2 regions of the Drancourtella sp. An57 genome follow, and region 2 is predicted to be linked to the other one. Evidence: riboswitches for the same ligand, from Rfam matches in the RefSeq annotation. Region 2 holds a riboswitch; the other holds the start of a gene.
The links. A riboswitch is a leader RNA that binds a small molecule or an ion and turns the genes downstream of it on or off. The one in region 2 is predicted to bind glycine.
Positions count from the first base shown of each region.

Region 1: another riboswitch for glycine. It lies ahead of glyA (serine hydroxymethyltransferase); the one in region 2 lies ahead of B5G11_RS04355 (GrdX family protein).

Region 1 covers NZ_NFHY01000012.1:6,874-16,920, forward strand. Annotated here, with positions in the region: gene B5G11_RS10870 (DNA-directed RNA polymerase subunit beta) at 1-697, shown strand, start outside; gene rpoC (DNA-directed RNA polymerase subunit beta') at 712-4,500, shown strand; gene B5G11_RS10880 (C1 family peptidase) at 4,670-6,007, shown strand; gene B5G11_RS10885 (HD domain-containing protein) at 6,043-6,612, shown strand; gene B5G11_RS10890 (AEC family transporter) at 6,623-7,531, shown strand; glycine riboswitch at 7,772-7,874, shown strand; gene glyA (serine hydroxymethyltransferase) at 7,997-9,238, shown strand; gene gcvT (glycine cleavage system aminomethyltransferase GcvT) at 9,253-10,047, shown strand, end outside.
Region 2 covers NZ_NFHY01000004.1:75,268-85,314, reverse strand. Annotated here, with positions in the region: gene trxB (thioredoxin-disulfide reductase) at 1-75, opposite strand, end outside; gene grdB (glycine reductase complex selenoprotein B) at 188-1,495, opposite strand; gene B5G11_RS04360 (glycine/sarcosine/betaine reductase component B subunit) at 1,514-2,794, opposite strand; gene B5G11_RS04355 (GrdX family protein) at 2,865-3,248, opposite strand; glycine riboswitch at 3,361-3,460, opposite strand; gene B5G11_RS04350 (sodium:alanine symporter family protein) at 3,614-5,026, opposite strand; gene purB (adenylosuccinate lyase) at 5,295-6,725, opposite strand; gene B5G11_RS04340 (hypothetical protein) at 6,818-7,582, opposite strand; gene B5G11_RS04335 (DUF5716 family protein) at 7,557-8,852, opposite strand; gene B5G11_RS04330 (DUF5717 family protein) at 8,868-10,047, opposite strand, start outside.

The DNA.
Region 1 (10,047 bases), on a different contig from region 2:
CAACAGGGAACACAGAAAGCTGTGGAAAGGCGTGCCGATTTCCAGAGACGGTAAAGTACGCCTGAGAGACGGACGTACAGGTGAGTACTTCGACAGCCCGGTTACGATCGGACACATGCACTACCTGAAACTGCACCACCTTGTTGATGACAAGATCCATGCACGTTCCACAGGTCCTTACTCCCTCGTTACACAGCAGCCGCTCGGTGGTAAAGCACAGTTCGGTGGACAGCGTTTCGGAGAGATGGAGGTATGGGCACTGGAGGCATACGGTGCGTCCTACACCCTGCAGGAGATCCTGACAGTGAAATCCGACGATGTGATCGGCCGTGTGAAGACATACGAAGCCATCATCAAAGGAGACAACATTCCGGAGCCGGGTATTCCGGAGTCCTTCAAGGTACTTTTAAAAGAGCTTCAGTCTCTCGGACTGGATGTACGTGTGCTCAGAGACGACAATACAGAAGTTGAGATCATGGAGACATCCGATTACGGTGAGACGAACTTAAATGCAATCATTGAAGGAGACAGAAGGTATTCCAACGACAGGGAGTCCTACGGTGAGCATGGTTTCTCACAGCAGGAATTCCAGGGAGAAGAATTAGTTGACATCGAAGAAGGACAGGATGAAGAAGAACTGGATTTTAACGACGAAGACTTTACGATTGATTTTGACGAAATGTCAGATGAAGAATAGAAAGGGGTGCCGTAATGACGGGAAACAATAATGAAGCGACGTATCAGCCGATGACCTTTGATGCGATCAAGATCGGGCTGGCATCACCTGAAAAGATTCTGGAGTGGTCAAGAGGCGAGGTAACAAAGCCGGAGACCATCAACTACAGAACTTTAAAGCCGGAACGCGACGGGCTGTTCTGCGAACGTATTTTCGGACCAAGCAAGGACTGGGAATGTCACTGTGGTAAATATAAGAAAATCCGTTATAAAGGTGTGATCTGTGACCGCTGCGGTGTTGAGGTTACGAAATCTGCAGTACGCCGTGAGCGTATGGGACATATCGCACTGGCGGCTCCGGTATCCCATATCTGGTATTTTAAAGGAATCCCGAGCCGGATGGGACTGATTCTCGACCTTTCTCCGAGAACACTGGAGAAAGTACTGTACTTTGCTTCCTACATTGTACTCGATAAAGGGGAGACAGATTTACAGTACAAACAGGTGCTCTCCGAACAGGAATATCAGGAAGCAAGAGAAAAATGGGGAAGCGCATTCCGTGTCGGCATGGGCGCGGAAGCGATTCAGGAACTGTTAAAGAATATTGATCTGGAAAAGGAATACCATGAGTTAAGAGACGGACTCGAAGGAGCGACCGGACAGAAACGTGCAAGAATCGTAAAACGTCTGGAAGTTGTGGAAGCGTTCCGTGAATCCGGAAACAAACCGGAGTGGATGATCATGACGGTCATCCCGGTTATTCCGCCGGATCTGCGTCCGATGGTTCAGCTTGATGGAGGACGTTTTGCAACATCTGACTTAAATGACCTTTACAGAAGAATCATCAACCGTAACAACCGTCTGAGAAGACTTCTGGAGCTTGGAGCCCCGGATATCATCGTAAGAAACGAAAAGAGAATGCTTCAGGAAGCAGTTGACGCCCTGATCGACAACGGCCGCCGCGGCCGTCCGGTTACAGGACCGGGAAACCGTGCCCTGAAATCTCTTTCCGATATGTTAAAAGGAAAGTCCGGACGTTTCCGTCAGAACCTGCTCGGAAAACGTGTTGACTATTCCGGACGTTCCGTTATCGTAGTAGGACCGGAACTGAAGATCTATCAGTGCGGTCTGCCGAAAGAAATGGCAATCGAGCTGTTCAAACCGTTCGTAATGAAAGAGCTTGTTGCAAACGGTACAGCACACAATATCAAAAACGCAAAGAAAATGGTGGAAAGACTTCAGACAGAAGTCTGGGATGTCCTGGAAGATGTCATTAAAGAGCATCCGGTTATGCTGAACCGTGCCCCTACACTGCACAGACTTGGTATCCAGGCATTCGAGCCGATTCTTGTAGAAGGTAAGGCAATCAAGCTTCACCCGCTCGTATGTACAGCGTTCAACGCCGACTTCGACGGTGACCAGATGGCGGTTCATCTTCCGCTTTCCGTAGAAGCACAGGCAGAGTGCCGTTTCCTTCTCCTTTCACCGAACAACCTTCTGAAACCTTCAGACGGTGGCCCGGTAGCCGTTCCTTCACAGGATATGGTACTTGGTATCTACTACCTGACACAGGAAAGACCAGGTGTGAAAGGTGAAGGCAAGTTCTTCAAGAGCGTAAACGAAGCAATCCTTGCCTACGAAAACCAGGTAATCACACTGCACTCACGGATCAAGGTACGTGTCTCCAAGACAATGCCGGACGGAACTGTGAAGTCGGGAACAGTAGAGTCCACACTGGGACGGTTCCTCTTCAACGAAATCATTCCGCAGGATCTCGGATTCGTGGATAGAACCGTAGAAGGAAATGAGCTTCTTCTGGAAGTCGATTTCCATGTCGGCAAGAAGCAGTTAAAGAAGATCCTGGAAAAGGTTATCAATACACATGGTGCATCTGCAACAGCAGAAGTACTTGATAACGTAAAATCCATCGGATACAAGTTCTCTACGAGAGCTGCTATGACAGTATCCATCTCCGATATGACCGTTCCGCCGCAGAAGCCGCAGATGATCCAGCAGGCACAGGATACGGTAGATAAGATCACAAGAAACTTCAAACGTGGTCTCATCACAGAGGAGGAGCGTTACAAAGAAGTCGTTGAGACATGGAAGGCAACTGACGATGCCCTGACAGAGGCACTGCTTTCCGGTCTGGATAAATACAACAATATCTTCATGATGGCGGATTCCGGAGCCCGTGGTTCTGACAAGCAGATCAAACAGCTTGCCGGTATGCGTGGTCTGATGGCAGATACGACCGGACGTACGATCGAGCTGCCGATCAAGTCCAACTTCCGTGAAGGTCTGGACGTACTGGAATACTTCATGTCCGCCCACGGAGCACGTAAAGGTCTGTCCGATACGGCGCTTCGTACAGCCGATTCCGGTTACCTGACTAGACGTCTTGTAGACGTTTCTCAGGAACTTTCTATCCGCGAAGTAGACTGCGTGGAGAAGGGAGAAGAAATCCCGGGAATGTATGTCAAGGCATTTACGGACGGAAATGAAGAGATTGAAAGCCTTCAGGAGCGTATCACAGGACGTTATTCCTGCGAGACGATCTGCGACAGAGAAGGCAATGTGATTGTCAAAGCAAATCACATGATTACGCCGAAACGTGCGGCTGCGATCGTAACAAAAGGTGTGGATGAAAACGGCAACGAGATCAAAAAGGTGAAGATCCGTACCATCCTGACATGTAAATCCCATCTGGGTGTCTGCGCAAAATGTTACGGTGCCAACATGGCAACAGGAGAGCCGGTACAGGTCGGCGAGGCAGTCGGAATCATCGCTGCCCAGTCCATCGGTGAGCCTGGTACACAGCTTACCATGCGTACCTTCCATACAGGTGGTGTTGCCGGTGACGATATCACACAGGGTCTTCCTCGTGTCGAAGAGCTTTTCGAGGCAAGAAAGCCGAAGGGACTTGCAATCATTACAGAGTTCGCCGGAAAAGCAACGATCAACGATACAAAGAAGAAACGTGAGATCATCGTTACCAACAATGAGACAGGGGAATCCAAGGCATACCTCATTCCGTACGGTTCCAGAATCAAGATTCAGGACGGCGTGGAACTGGAAGCCGGAGACGAGCTTACAGAAGGTAGTGTCAACCCGCACGATATCCTGAGAATCAAAGGTCTGCGTGCTGTACAGGATTACATGATCCAGGAAGTGCAGAGAGTATACCGTCTCCAGGGTGTAGATATCAACGATAAGCACATCGAAGTCATTGTGCGTCAGATGCTGAAGAAAGTCCGTATCGAGGAGAACGGAGATTCCGAATTCCTTCCGGGCACTATGGTAGACGCCCTTGAGTTCGAAGACAGAAATAAAGAACTCGTGGCTGAAGGTAAAGAGCCGGCAACAGGAGAGCAGATCATGCTTGGTATTACCAAGGCGGCACTTGCTACAAACTCCTTCCTGTCCGCAGCTTCCTTCCAGGAGACAACAAAAGTCCTCACAGAAGCAGCCATCAAAGGAAAAGTCGATCCGCTGATCGGTCTGAAAGAGAACGTTATCATCGGTAAACTGATTCCGGTTGGTACCGGTATGAGCAAATACCGCAATATCAAGCTGAATACAGATGCGATGATCGAAGCTCAGAAAGAAGAAGAGGCACGCCTCCGCAGAGAAGCTGAAGAAAAGGAAAATGCAAAAGAAGACGAGAAAGCAGAATCCGAAGCAGCTGAGGAGGATACAGAGATTCTTGGTGCAGATCTGGATCTGACAGAAGAACCGGAAGCGGAAACAGCTGAAGAGACGGCAGAGGAAGTTTCCGAAGAAGCATCCGAAGAGGAAAGCCAGGAGACAGAAACAGAAGAATAAGAACGATCTGTAGAATAGTTTACTCAGGTAAAGCATAGCGCCCTGCGGAAAATCCCGCAGGGCGCTTATATTTTGACCATGTAAAGCAAGTATCGGGTATTTCGCCGTTTTCAAATTCATGCTATACTATAGGGCAGAGACAAAAGATAAAGGGAAAGGATGATGAAAAATGAATCAGTTTCAAGGATTGACAGCAGATGATCTCTCCGGGTTTGAGGAAAAGTATGCAGGCAGTGCGCTCTGCCGTGCGATGACGAATGCGCTTTACAAGCATTCGGTAAAGGATGCGGCGTTTTGCCATGCAGGGCTTGCATCCTCCCAGTATGCATTCTCCATTGATATTCCGACGCTTCCGGTGACGAATCAGAAAGCCAGCGGACGCTGCTGGATTTTCTCTGCGCTGAATGTGCTCCGTGAAGTGACGGCAAAGAAATGCAATCTGGACAAATTTGAACTTTCCCAGAACTACACAGCATTCTGGGACAAGTTTGAGAAAGCCAATTATATGCTGGAGAGCATCATTGATCTGGCGGACCGCTCGGTGGACGACCGTACCGTGTGCCACATTCTTTCAGAAGGCGTCGGCGATGGAGGCCAGTGGGATATGTTTGTCAATCTCGTGGAAAAGTACGGAGTGGTTCCGAAGAGTGCCATGGAGGAAACCTACCAGAGCAGCAATACGAGAGATATGAATGCGCTTCTGAATTCCAGACTGCGCCTGTGTGCGGAAAAACTTCGTGAGACAGTCAGAAGCGGAGGAGACGTGCAGGGAGAAAAGAAAGCGATGATGTCTGAGATTTACAGTTTCCTGTGCATGTGCTTCGGAAATCCGCCGAAGAAATTTGACTTTGAATATGTGGATAAGGATAAGAAATACCATGTAGTACGTGACCTGACACCAAAATCATTCTATGAAGAATATGTGGGACTGAAGCTTCGTGAAGATTATGTCAGCATCATCAATTCACCTACCGAAGATAAACCGTTTGGAAAGAGCTACACCGTTGACTATCTTGGAAATGTCGCAGAAGGTGCGCCGGTGCGTTACTACAATCTGCCGATGGACACGCTGAAAAGCCTGATTATCCGTCAGCTTTCTGACGGCGAGGTCGTTTGGTTCGGAAGTGATGTCGGCAAATACGGAGAACGCGACAGGGGACTCTGGTGCACGGAGTGCTATGATTTTGAAGGTACCTACGGCATGCAGTTTGATATGGAAAAAGGTGCCGGACTGGACTACCGGGAAAGCGCAATGAACCATGCGATGGTGATTACCGGCGTAGATCTGGACGAAGAAGGCAATGCACGGAAATGGAAAATCCAGAACAGCTGGAGTGATGAGCACGGGGAAAAAGGATACTATCTGATGAGTGCGGACTGGTTTGACCGGTATGTATACCAGGCAGTGATCAATAAAAAATATTTGACAAAAGAGCAGCTTGAGGAAGCGGCCGGGGAACCGGTTCATCTGAATCCGTGGGATCCGATGGGAACACTGGCACAGTAACATAATTCAAAGAATAGATTCAGGAGGAAAGAACAATGGCGGTTACACGTGATCAGGCATACGAGATTTTACATAAATACATGGAAGGAGAACGCTATCTGGAGCATTCTTATGCAGTGGAGGCGATCATGCGGGGAGTCGCAGAAAAGCTTGCTCCTGAAGAAGTGGAATACTGGGGCGTAGTGGGGCTCCTTCATGATCTGGATGAGGAACACTGCGAGTGGAAGGAGCACCCGGAGACCCACGGACCGACATCGGTGGAAATCCTGAAAAAAGAAGGAATTGATGATCCGGTGCTGTTTGACGCCATTTGTGCCCACAATCCGGAAAGCGGCGTGAAAGCAAAAACAAAACTTCAGTATGCGATTCTTGCATCCGATCCGATGAGTGGTTTTTTGAAAGCCATTGCTCAGATCTATCCGGATAAAAAGATTGCAAGCGTCAAACATAAATCTGTGCTCAAACGTTTCCGTGAGCTTCGGTTTGCAGCCGGTGCCAACCGCGACTATATGGAAGCGATTGAATTTACGGGCATGGATTTTGACGAATTTATCGACATTGCACTGGAAGCAATGCGCGGTATTGCGGACCGGATCGGATTGTAGGAGCAGGCAGATGGTATTTGAAAATATGCTGACGATGCAGGGGATGATGTTCTTCTTTGTGATCGTTGGATTTATCGTAAGAAAAAGAGGAATAGTAGGCACGACAGGAAGGTTGAACATGGTGGATCTGTGTCTGTATGTGCTGCTGCCGTTTAACATTTTTCATGCGTTTCTTGTACAGCCCCATCATGATGTCTGGAAGCCGGTTGTCATGACGGTGCTGTTATCCGTGCTGTATAATATGATATCTGTGGCGTCAGCGTTTCTGTTGTACAAAAAAACAGATGAGGAAAAGAGAAAGCCGCTCCGGTACGGGACGATTGTTTCTAACGGCGGCTTTCTGGGAAATCCGGTAATTGAAAGTATTTACGGGACGTCCGGGCTTTTGTATGCGTCAGTCTTCATGCTCCCGGTCCGGGTGGTCATGTGGTCGGTGGGCGTCTCCTGCTTTCTGCCGGGTCAGAAAAAGAACGTGCTGAAAAAGGTAGTCACCCATCCGTGCATTGTTTCGATTTATCTGGGGCTGATCGTCATGTTTCTTCCGGTATCCTGGCCGGACTTCTTTACCCGGGCGGTGGAGGGATTGAGCAGCGCCAATACACCCATGAGTATGATGCTGATCGGAATGATGCTTGCGGAGATGGATCCAAGAGGACTGATTGACCGTACCATGGTATTTTATGCGGCAGTCCGCCTTGTATTGATCCCGGCGGTCGTCTTTGCTCTGACAGCCTTTCTTCCGGTGGATCCGGTGCTGCGGGGGATTACCGTAATCATGGCCGGAATGCCGGCGCCTGTCACAACAGCACTTCTTTCTTCCAAATACCATGGGGATGAGCGGTATGCGACGGGGATGATTTTCCTCAGTACGCTGCTGTCGCTTCTGACACTCCCGCTCTGGTGTCTGGTGCTTGGTTAAGAAGGAAAATGTATAAAGAAAAACGATAAACAAGAAGAAATTGTCTACAAAATAACTGTCAAAATATTAACTGACAAGTTTACTATTTAACACTTGACTCTGGAGTAAGTGAATTTTATAATAACTTTAAAGTTGAATGATGAACCTGTGAGATACCACTATAGCGCAGTGTGCGGCGCGGGAATGATAGCCGGAGCCGAAGGGGCATGCAAGAAACTCTCAGGCAAAAGGAACAGGTTCGGACAACACTCTGGAGAACAATATGATTGTACCGAAGAAGTAATCTGGCGTGCAGCACAGCACTGCTGGATAATCTTTCAGGTAAAAGGACAGAGGCAGATGAAAGGACTTCTCATGATGGAGAAGTTACTTGATCTGCTTTTTTTGTTGCCCCGGATTTTCGGCCGGAATCCGTATCGACAGAAAAAGCAAGAATATTGATTTGAGGAGGAAATACGTATGAGTATGGTAGGAGATGTTACGAACTACATCAAAGAGTACGATCCGGAAGTCGGCGGGGCTCTGGAACAGGAACTTGGAAGGCAGAGAAGAAATCTGGAGCTGATCGCATCGGAAAATATAGTAAGCCCGGCGGTGATGCTTGCGATGGGGACGGTCCCGACAAACAAGTATGCGGAAGGATATCCGGGGAAACGGTATTACGGAGGCTGTGAATATGTAGATGTGATTGAAAATCTGGCAATCGAGCGTGCAAAACAGCTGTTTGGATGCGAACATGCCTGTGTACAGCCGCATTCGGGGGCAAGCGCCAATATTGCGGTTTATCAGGCCTTTCTGAAGCCGGGAGATACGGTGATGGGACTCAATCTGGACCATGGCGGACACCTGACCCACGGCTCACCGGTGAATATGTCCGGAATTCTTTATCATTTTGTACCATACAGCATCAATGAAGAAGGATTTCTGGACTACGATGAAATCCGAAAGACAGCACTGGAATGCAAACCGAAGATGATTGTTGCAGGGGCGTCTGCATATCCAAGAGAGATCCGGTTTGACCGGTTTGCGGAGATTGCGAAAGAAGTGGGCGCCGTTTTGTTTGTGGATATGGCGCATATTGCCGGACTGGTTGCGGCCGGACTCCATCAGAGCCCGGTTCCTTATGCAGATGTGGTGACAACGACCACCCACAAGACGCTGCGGGGACCAAGAGGCGGCATGATCATGTGCAAGGAAGAACACGCAAAGGCCATCAACAAGGCGGTATTTCCAGGAACCCAGGGTGGGCCTTTGATGCATATCATCGCCGCGAAGGCAGTCTGCTTTGGGGAAGCGTTAAAACCGGAATTCAAGACCTATCAGGAACAGATTTTAAAGAACGCAAAAGCACTGGCTGAAGCACTGAAGGAAGAAGGCTTTGACCTGGTCAGCGGCGGAACGGACAACCATCTGATGCTGGTCGATCTCCAGAATATGAACATTACCGGAAAAGAACTGCAGCGCCGTCTGGACGAGGTTTATATCACAGTCAATAAAAACGCGGTGCCAAATGACCCGGCAAGTCCGTTTGTGACAAGCGGCATCCGGATCGGAACGCCGGCTGTGACAACACGTGGGCTTAAAGAAGACGAGATGAGAACGATTGCAAAGCTGATCAAGATGGCGGCAACAGACTTTGATACAAAGGCAGACGAGATCCGCAGCACAGTCAATGAAATCTGCGGCAGACATCCATTGTATGAATAAGGAGGACACGGGAGATGGAATTAAAAACACCACTTTATGAAGAACATATAAAGGCCGGAGGAAAGATGGTTCCGTTTGCAGGTTATTCTCTTCCGGTGCAGTATCCGACAGGAGTGATCAAGGAACACATGGCGGTGCGCACCCGGGCAGGGCTCTTTGATGTTTCCCATATGGGAGAGATTCTCTGCACGGGAGAAGATGCGAAGGCAAATCTTCAGATGCTTCTCACCAATGATTATACGAAGATCAAGGACGGCCAGGCCAAGTACAGCCCGATGTGCAACGAACACGGAGGCACGGTGGATGATCTGATTGTCTACCGGAAATTCGAGGAAGAATACCTGATCGTTGTCAATGCGGCAAACAAGGAGAAGGACTACCAGTGGATGCTGGATCACCAGTTTGGAAACGTGGCATTTACGGACGTTTCCGACCAGTATGCGCAGCTTGCCCTCCAGGGACCGAAAGCCCTTGAGATTTTAAGAAAACTGACGGACGAAGAGAGTATTCCGGAGAAATATTATCACGCAGTGTTTGATGGCAGGGTGGCAGAAATCCCTTGTATCGTTTCCAGGACCGGCTATACAGGTGAGGACGGCGTGGAGCTGTATCTGGCGGCAGAATATGCGCCGCAGATGTGGAATGCGCTTCTGGAAGCAGGAAAAGAGGAAGGACTGATCCCGTGCGGACTGGGAGCAAGAGATACCCTGCGGATGGAAGCTGCAATGCCGCTCTACGGACACGAGATGAACGAAGAAGTGACTCCTCTGGAAGCGGGACTTCAGTTTGCCGTAAAAATGGCAAAAGAA
Region 2 (10,047 bases):
TCTTCCGGCATAAAGGCCTGCTGCTAATCCGGCCGGTCCTGCTCCCAGGATGATTACGTCATAAATTTTGCTCATAACGTTTACTCCTTCTTTCCTATAATGTCTTTATCCTTACGTCCGGAAGGCTGCAGGCCTGTCCGGACGCTGAATTCCACATGACGCCAATCAAGAGGGCGTTTTCAGACTCTTATTTATCGAAAATCGTCTGATCTTCAACTTCTGTAGTAAGAGCATTTAATGCTTTTTCTACGATTTCTTTACGAAGTTTGTATTCTTCGTCTTTATCAAGTGCCGGGTTGCCAAGCGGATGAGGAATGGCAATAGCCGGAACGATTCTGTTTGCACCAACTGTCATGGAGATTGGTGTAACTGTGCAGACATGAACAACCGGAAGTCCGGCAGCTTCGATGCCTTTAACAAGCGTTGCACCGCAACGCGTACAGGTACCTCATGTAGAGGTGAGGATAACTGCGTCAACTCCGTCAGCTTTCATCTTCGGAGCGAACTCTTCAGCGAATGCTTTTGCAGAAGCAACGGCTGTTCCGTTACCAACTGTTGTATAGAATTTATCATACAGTTTTCCAATCTTACCTTCTTTTTCCATTTCACGGAGAACATCCACCGGAAGTACGCGGTCCGGATCTTCGTTTGCGTATACCGGGTCGTATCCGCCATGTGCTGTCTCGAATGTTTCTTCTGTCAGATCATCTACGCCTGCAATGCTGTATTCACCGTATTTGGAAGCATTGGAGCTTTCAATATGATCCGGATTTCCCTTCGGTACAATACCACCGGATGTAACCAGTGCAATTGTTGCTTTGGAAAGATCTTTTACAGCCGGATTCGGAGCAACTCTGTCGAATGTCGGCATCGGATACTCTGTTTCAAACGGTTTGCCGGCGATCTTCTTAAGAAGCATTTCAACGGCACGTTTGGATCCGCGTTTTTCTTCGAAGAAGTTTACACGAACACCGTTCGGCATATAACCTTCCTGACAGGAAGCACCGATCTTCTCATGTTTTGCAAGTTTAAGAGCAAGCGGAGCCATGCTTCCGACTGCTTTTCTCATTCCTGCAGCAGAGTTCTTTGTAGCTACTGTGTAAACTTTGTTTTTGAACATATCAGCACCAGGGTTTTCTGTGTACATACCTGTCACTGCCGGAATACCAAGTTCTTCCTGTACAGCGTCACAGATTGTACCGCAGGCAACACCGTAACGTCCGGCATTGAATGCAGGACCTGCTACGAATACATCCGGGTTGTATTTTTTAACGATTTCAATAATTTCTGCTTTTGCTTTGTCAAGGTTTTCGTTGAAGTAAGAGTCACCGCAGATGATAGTAGCAACGATTTCTGCTTCTTCTCCGAATGCCTGTTTAAATGCCATACCTGGTCCGACAACTTCGCCCTCGCGAACTTCTACCGGGTAATCAGCTTTTTCTTCTCCACCAATATTAGCGAAGAACTGATTGATATAATGAACTACTTTTAACATCTTTTTCTTCCTCCTTCACTATCTGGCGCTTAAGTAACCAAATCCTGTTTCGTTTGTTGCACCTGTAATTGCCTGGATTTCAACTTCGATTGTTCCGTCTTCACGTAAGCTGTGTTCGTTACCGCCGGCAATAGTGTTGACATAATCCAGAGTTCCGATTACTTTGTCAAGTTTCGGAAGTACGACTACCTGGTTTGCGTTACCGCCTGTTACAACTGCATCTGCTGCAACGTCAGCGTCAGCAAGTGACTGGGATTTTCCATCGCGTCCAGCATATTCGTCTGTGATGATGACAGTCTTAACGCCTTCTGCTTCAATTTTCTTACAGTTCATGATAAGGTCTGTATCCGGGTTACCGAATCCTTCCTGAGATACGATAACTGCATCCAGATCAAGAAGACGGCAAAGTTTTGCTGTCCAGTCAGAAGAACGCTGTTTGTCAGCAAGGTATACGTTTTCGTTTGTCAGGATCTGGCATACGAAGTTGATTGTCTTGCCGTGTTCTTCAAAGAGGTCATGTACAACCGGGTTGTTTTCGTGTACGTATGTAGGGTTCTTGTCACATGCAGATACACAGTTACCGGAAACGATTGCACCGTCCATTACTTCTGTCGGGTTGATGATTGTAGAAAGTGTTTTCTTTGCGTCAACGCCGTATACATATGTATCATGCAGAAGTCCCTGGCTCTGAAGCATCTGTACATATGCTACTCTCGGAAGTCCCGGAAGTTTTTCCATTCCTTCTTTGATTCCATATGTTTCATATACTTTTGTTTCATCCGGTGTGAGTTCTCTTGCGAGTTCACCGAGATATACAGCAACACGGAAACCTGCGAAACGTACCGCTGCTTCATATTCATGCTGTTTGATTCCGTCAACCGGCTCACATACAACTACAAAGTTGTTCAGTTTGGAGAATGGTGTGTAGTCAGCTCCCGGGCCTGTCATATCGATGATACCTTCCTGGAATCCGACAATCTTACCTGCTGTTACGACAGCCATTCCCTTTAATGCGTATGTTTTTCCTTCGCCGACTGTGTCAACTTTGGAAATAACTCCCGGGAAAACTCCTCCGCGTCCTTCAACCTTTACACGAGGTTCGATAACGTCTTTTACCGGTGTGATTCTTACGCTTTCTCCCGGTCTTGCGATGTCAAATTTTACGCTTTTGATGTGCTCGTCCTCAAGGACAACTTCTTTTACAGCTTCTTCGGATACATAAAGAACACCGTCTTCAATTTTAGACTCAGTGCCAAACTGGATGTCCTTGATAAAAATGTGTCCAACTTCTAATCTCACTGTAATTCCCTCCTTCTAAATAATGAAATCTATGCCCCAAAGTACCCCAGTACTTTATAGCCTTTTTCTTTTACCAGGCATCTGCCGACGGAAGTGCACTGGATATTAATGTGTAATCAATCAGCCTGAAATCTTCATAAACCTGCGGTGCATATTTATCCGATTTGAACTGAAACTTGCTGACGGAGGCAATGGCCCGTTCGATAATTTCAATTCCCATCAGGTCTGTCTCGCCGCTCTTTCGGGAAACCATTACTGATTTGTAAGGTGTTTCATTCGGCTTAACACTTCCGGAAAGCGGATGCGTTAAGAGCTTGTACCCTTTACATACTTCTTCTTTTACTTTTTTCAAAACATCTTCATATGAGCAGTCATAAAACTCCACATCATGATCCTGCCCGAGCTTTTCACGAACGAGCGGGTTGTTTGTTATAATTCTATAATCCTTCTTCATGGCTCCACCTATTAAAAAAGGACGGCTGACTTCCGCCGAAGCAGAATACAAGGCCGCCCTTCTGTCTTATGTATGTCATCCTGATATATTTGTCATACACGATTCAGAATGTGGTCCTTTCCCTGATCCTTTTGCCTGAAAGTTTCACCTTTGGTCTGTAAGGTTTGCATCTTCGGCGGTTCATTTGCGAACTCTCTCGCAGGAAAAATCATCCCACTATTCAATTGTCATATGCGCAGAATATGTCTTTCACAATTCTGTTTAGAGTATACCACATCGATTTATAGATTTCCAGCTTTTTATTCGATTTGCACATAGTTTTTTTCTATAAACCATTTCTCTTGTTCATGTTGATACGCTCTTTGTTATTTTTTCTTCTTTCTCTGAAGCTCAGGATGCTTCGGCAGGAAGTTTTTAAAGTAATCGTCGTGGGTCTTCTTGATCATACCGCTCAATGCAAAGAGGGCGATAATGTTAGGAACAACCATCATACTGTTGAAGCAGTCTGCCATATTCCATACAAGGTCAACCTGTGCAAGAGAACCAAGTACTACGCATACACAAACGAGAACCGAATAAACCGGAACTGCTTTTGGTCCGAAGAGATACTTGATATTCGCTTCTCCGAAGAAGTACCATCCGATAATGGTAGAGGAAGCGAAGAAGAACATACAGATCGCAATAAAGATCTCTCCGCCTTTTCCATAAAGAGTCGAATACGCAAACTGGCTGAGTGCTGCTGCGGAATATCCGCCTTCAACCACTTCATAGGACTTCGGAAGCGCCTGAGTTGTTACAATAACGAGAGCTGTCATTGTAAGAACGATAAACGTATCAATGAATACACCTGTCATTGCCACAAATCCCTGCTCTACCGGATGATCTACCTTTGCAACCGCATGTGCATGAGGTGTGGAACCCATACCGGCTTCGTTGGAGAACAGTCCTCGTGCAACACCTTTTGTAATCGCCTTGGAAACTGTAGCACCGATCGCACCGCCTGTGATAGCATCAGGTGCAAATGCGCCTACAATAATCTGCTCAAATGCCAGAGGAATATTTCTCCAGTTATAGATAATAATAATCAGAGAACCGACAATGTAAAGTGCCGCCATAAGCGGAACCATAAGCTCGGTAACTTTTGCAATACGTTTCATTCCGCCTGTGAAAATGAACAATGCAATAACTGCTACAACTACACCTGTGATCCACTGCGGAATACCAAATGCCGTGTGGAAAGAAGATGCGATAGAGTTAGACTGAACTGCATTACCCATGAAACCAAGTGCGAAAATCAGAAGTACCGCAAAAATCGCTGCAAGTACTCTGCCGAATGTACCTTTGAATGCTGCGCGAATGTAGTAAACAGGTCCTCCTGTTATAATTCCGTCGCTGCCGACTTTCTTGTACTTCTGTGCCATAATTGCCTCGCAGTAGATCGTCGCCATGCCAAGGAATGCTGCCACCCACATCCAGAATACAGCACCTGGACCGCCGATCGCAATCGCTGTCGCAGCTCCTGCAATATTACCAGTTCCTACCTGAGCAGCAATCGCTGTCGCCAGCGCCTGGAAAGAACTCATTCCGTCTTTTCCCGCTTCTCCTTTTTTGGAAAACAATCCGCCGAATGTACGTCTCAGGCCTTCCGTGAAGCCACGGACCTGAATGAAACCGGTACGGATGGAAAACCAGATACCTCCTCCTACAAGTGCTACGATCAGGATATAGTTCGACAGATAGTCTTGAATAGTTAGTACGATGTTGTTCAATGTTTCCATAACAACCCCTCCTTTGCCCTATAGATGTTTTGAATATTTTTTCCTGATGTATCTATCATACCATTTTTAAGCTTAGTTTACAATAATTTAATGAATTTTATATATTTTTTGTTTATTTTATCCAGTTTTTATTTTATCTTTCTGCTTCAACGCAAAAAAAGAAGGCGGAATCCCACTGTTTCAGGGGGTTCCAGCCTCCTTAAAATATGCATCTTAATTATAGTTTCTTTACTTTTTATGCACATTGCCAAATTTTTGTCATTTTGTTCTATACATTTATTTCCGCTTTTATTCCAAGCTCATCTTTATGCTGATCCAGTACCGGACGTACCACATTCGCAAGGAACGCCTCCACCTGCTCTTTCGCGCGTCCTGTATAGCGGACCGGATCCATTGTCTTTTGAAGCTCTTCCAGCGTCAGGTTGAATGCAGGATCTGCCGCAATCAGTTCCAGAAGGTTATTGTCAAGACCTTTCTCTTTCACATTCTTTCCTGCTTCCATGGAAAGTTCGCGGATTCTCTCGTGCAGTTCCTGACGGTCCCCGCCTGCCTTTACCGCATCCATCATGATGTTTTCTGTTGCCATGAACGGAAGTTCTGACATCAGACGCTTCTCGATGACTTTCGGATAAACGACCAGTCCGTCTACCACATTCAGGCAGAGATCCAGAATACCGTCAATGGCAAGGAATCCTTCCGGAATGGAAAGACGCTTATTTGCCGAATCATCCAGTGTTCTCTCAAACCACTGGGTAGCCGAAGTAATGGCCGGGTTCAGCGCGTCGATCATCACGTATCTGGAAAGTGATGCGATTCTTTCACTTCTCATCGGGTTTCTCTTATATGCCATAGCCGAGGAGCCGATCTGATTTTTCTCAAACGGCTCTTCCACTTCCTTCAGATGCTGAAGAAGCCGGATATCGTTTGACATTTTATGTGCACTGGCAGCAATACCTGCAAGAATGTTCAGCACTCTTGTATCCACTTTTCTGGAATAAGTCTGTCCGGAAACCGGATAGCAGGCCGAGAAGCCCATTTTCTTCGCGATCATCGGATCAATTTTGTCGATCGTCTCCTGGTCTCCGTCAAAAAGTTCCAGAAAGCTTGCCTGTGTTCCGGTCGTTCCCTTGGAACCTAAAAGCTTTAATGTTCCGCTTACATACTCCAGATCTTCCAGATCCATCAAAAATTCCTGGAGCCAGAGCGTTGCCCTCTTGCCTACCGTCGTCGGCTGCGCCGGCTGAAAATGAGTAAACGCAAGAGTCGGCTGCGCTTTATACTGATCCGCAAAGCCGGCAAGCTCATTGATTACATTGACCAGTTTCTTTCTGACCAGTTTCAATGCCTCTGCCATCACGATAATATCTGTATTATCTCCAACATAACAGGAAGTCGCTCCGAGATGGATGATTCCCTTTGCCTTCGGACACTGCTGACCATAAGCGTAGACATGGGACATAACGTCATGACGCACAAGCTTTTCCCTTTCTCTTGCAACATCGTAATTGATGTCATCCGCATGTGCCTTAAGCTCTTCGATCTGCTCGTCCGTAATAGGAAGTCCCAGTTCCTTTTCCGTTTCCGCCAAAGCGATCCAAAGTTTTCTCCACGTTCTGAATTTCATATCCGGAGAAAAAATATACTGCATTTCTTTACTTGCATACCGTTCTGATAATGGACTCTGATATCTGTCGTTCACTTTTCCATGCTCCTTTTCTTAGTTTCGGCCTGTCGGCCTTTTTGCATTCCTACTATACTACAGAACAAAGAGAAACGCAATATAATACGTTTCTATAGATAGCGGCGGTACTGATGCTTCCATTTCTCCAGGATCTCCGGCGCCGCTTCTTCTTTCATCCCGCTCTCCTTTTCTTCAATCATCTGCTCTACCCGGTCCGCCGTCCGGGAATAAGACGGATTTTCCTCGAGAAGTTTCCGGTATTCATCCTCCTGCATATATCTGGAGCAGGCATAGATATAGGCCGTCAGCATTGTCTCATCCTGACAGATCTCATATGCCTGTCTGTACATGGACGCTGCCTGCTCATAGAGAAGTTCCCTTCCGTAAGCTGCTCCAAGACATCCGTACACCTTGCCGTAAAACCGTTCTCCCGCGGATTCATCTCTCTCATCCTGCAGAATGGACAGATAGACAAGAATCGCAGATTCATATTCACCGCTTTCCAGCAGATTGTCCGCCTTATATTTTCTGCGTTCAATCTCTTTCTGATCCTTCAGTCTGTCCAGTACATTCCGGATATGTTCCATCTCCGGTTCCGAGTAAATTCTGGCATGCTCCAGAATGCGGAGCACGAACTGTTCAATGGTCCCCTTTTTCTGGATCAGATCTAGAAGTTCTCCTGCCAGTTCCCGCATATCCAGTTCCGAATACAGCCACTCGCAGATTTTTTCATTCATGATCGTATAATCAATCAGATAGAGATTATTGCAGAGATAGTAGCACAGTTCTTCTATTGTATAGATCTTTCTGTGAATGCGTGTAATCTTGTACGGTTGTGATGCTTTTTTGTTATGACAAAGAATTAAACTGCCCATTGGTACCTCCCAGATGAATTATTTTTTCTACCTTGAAGTCCGTAGCCGGGAAAAAGTCTCCAAATCCTGCATCTCTGAAGCTCAGCCGGCAGGTACGCTCGTCATCAAATTCCGTGCGGACAATCAGTTTCATGGAATATTCCTTCCGTTTCGGCATTCCCGCGAAGGAAACAGTCTCTACGTTCCACTGGCCTGTTGCAAGGGATTCGATATGAATTTCAATATCCTCGGTGTTTTCAAGGAGCACCTCCCATTCACGGGTATCTTCATACCAGTGTGTTCCGAACTCGACAATCGGATACCAGATATCCACCCCATCGATCCTCATCTTCAGGCAAATCTGCTCCATCAGCTTTGTTTCATCCAGATACGTCGGCACATCAAGAGAATTGGACCGTTTTTTCAGTCCGCAGTAGCAGGCTCCTTTGCTGTAGAGATTATTGCCGATAAAAGCCCTGCGTCCATTGCAAAGCACTTTCTGCGAATTCGGATACCAGTTGTTTTCAAATCCTTCTCCCGTCAGGTAAACAGAAGAAACATGCTTTTTATCAAACACTCCCTGAATAAAGTGCCGGAACCGTTCGTCCGCATTTCTGGCCTTGTCGACATTGAGCACAGGATAAACCGCTTTCAGCTCTTCCATCTGGGCTTCTGCAACCTTTTCCACGCTGACGAAATTCTCTTTTTCTCTCCGGTAGTCGGTATTCAGCTGCTTCAACATATACGCCTCAATCTTTTCCCGGTCACAGTAAAAGAGAGCAGACTCATACTGCCAAAGCTCTTTCGGCTGATAAAGCATATAATAACAGAAACTTTCACGATAATCCATTGCATAGACCCGCGCTTTATCTACTCCCGCCTGCGCCCCTGCTTCTCTCAAAAATGTACGGATCTCCTGATCAATCCAGGGTACTGTAAACGAAACAAAGGTCACTTCTTTCTTGCGGAATGTCTGCAGTGTCAATTCAATAAATTTTCCAAGGAGCCATCTTGCCTCATAGACAGTCCCCTCTTTTTCAATCTGCTCATTTCTCTGCGCTTTCCGGTAAAGATCGGAAACCACCCACCCCTTGTCCATCATCGCTGCTCTCTGCGCTTCGCGCCCGAACATCCATGCTTCTTTATAATGTCCTACCATCAGCGGAATCTGGTAATTGTCAGCTGCCACTTCCAGTGTCTTGAGCTCATGCTTTTCTTCATCAAAGTAACTGATCTGACATCCGTTTTCATTCAGATCATATCCGATGATATATCCACCATTTTCCATCATGATCCCTCTCCTATTCTAGTATAACATAAATAATTCCTGTGACAGTTCCTTCTCACGGCTGTACTCATTTATGGCCTGTTTCAGGGCTTCTTTTGTAAGCTCCGACATATCATCAAGCCGTCCGTAAGTTCCGACAGCCGGTATTTCACCGTCAAGGCGGAGTACATGTTTTTCGGACACTGCCGTACTTCCATCCATCTTCAATTCCTTAAAGTAGTATTCGAGAATCTCGTCGCTGTAAAGAATAAATGTCCTTACATGAATATCCTCATAAACAGCCGGCATAATTTCTTTCTGATACGGCTGTTCATCTTCCTGGTCTTTCGCTTTTCTGATCTTGTATTCAATTACAACCTGGCTTCCTTTTTTGGCCCGGTATTCAATAATGCTCTTATCATACAGCATCACCTCCTGCAGCCATGGCCTTGGATATTTCAGATAGAACTGAAAGACAGCCTGTTTTTCACAAAGTTCTCTTAAGAAACGTTTAAGCAGTTCCTCCGACGCGCTTTCCAGATCATGCTCTGAATAGTATTTTAAATATGCAATCCGGCAGATATCCGGAAGCTGCTCTCCAACAGCTGCTTCCTTCTCCACAACTTTCCATACCGACTCTCCTGTCTGACGTTCCCGCATCAGATACTCCCGGGAGATATACGCAAGATACGCTCTGATCAGGCGGAAATACCCGTTTCCACTGTCATAGTAATCGCAGAAAATTTCCTCTTCTCCGAAAATATTTTCGGAAAAGACCATCTGTGTGATGATACGCTCTGCAATCTTGCCGGAAGGTACCCCCTCCTTTTTCGCCGCGCGCCACACCTGTTTCATATTCCTGGTAGCCCCACAGTAATACATGGAAAGATACGTCAGTGTCGTCCTGTCGAAATGGCCTCTCTGGAAGAGGACAAAACATACTTCCAGAAGAGTCTCCTCCTCTTCATATCCGTCTTCCTGAATTTTCTTCGTACAAAGGTCAAAAATCTCCTCGTCCGCAAACAGCTCCATTCCATGTTTCTCGATATTCTCAAAGGAAAGCTCCGGAACCGGCACGGATTCTTCTTCCTGATCCGGTTTCTTTTCAAATTTTCTGCACAGTTCGACAAAACGCATCTCATAAAAAAGTCTGGTCGTTTCATATGGAATCGAATCGGTATAATGCCGTCCGTCCATGGATTCCCAGATAATTCTGGAA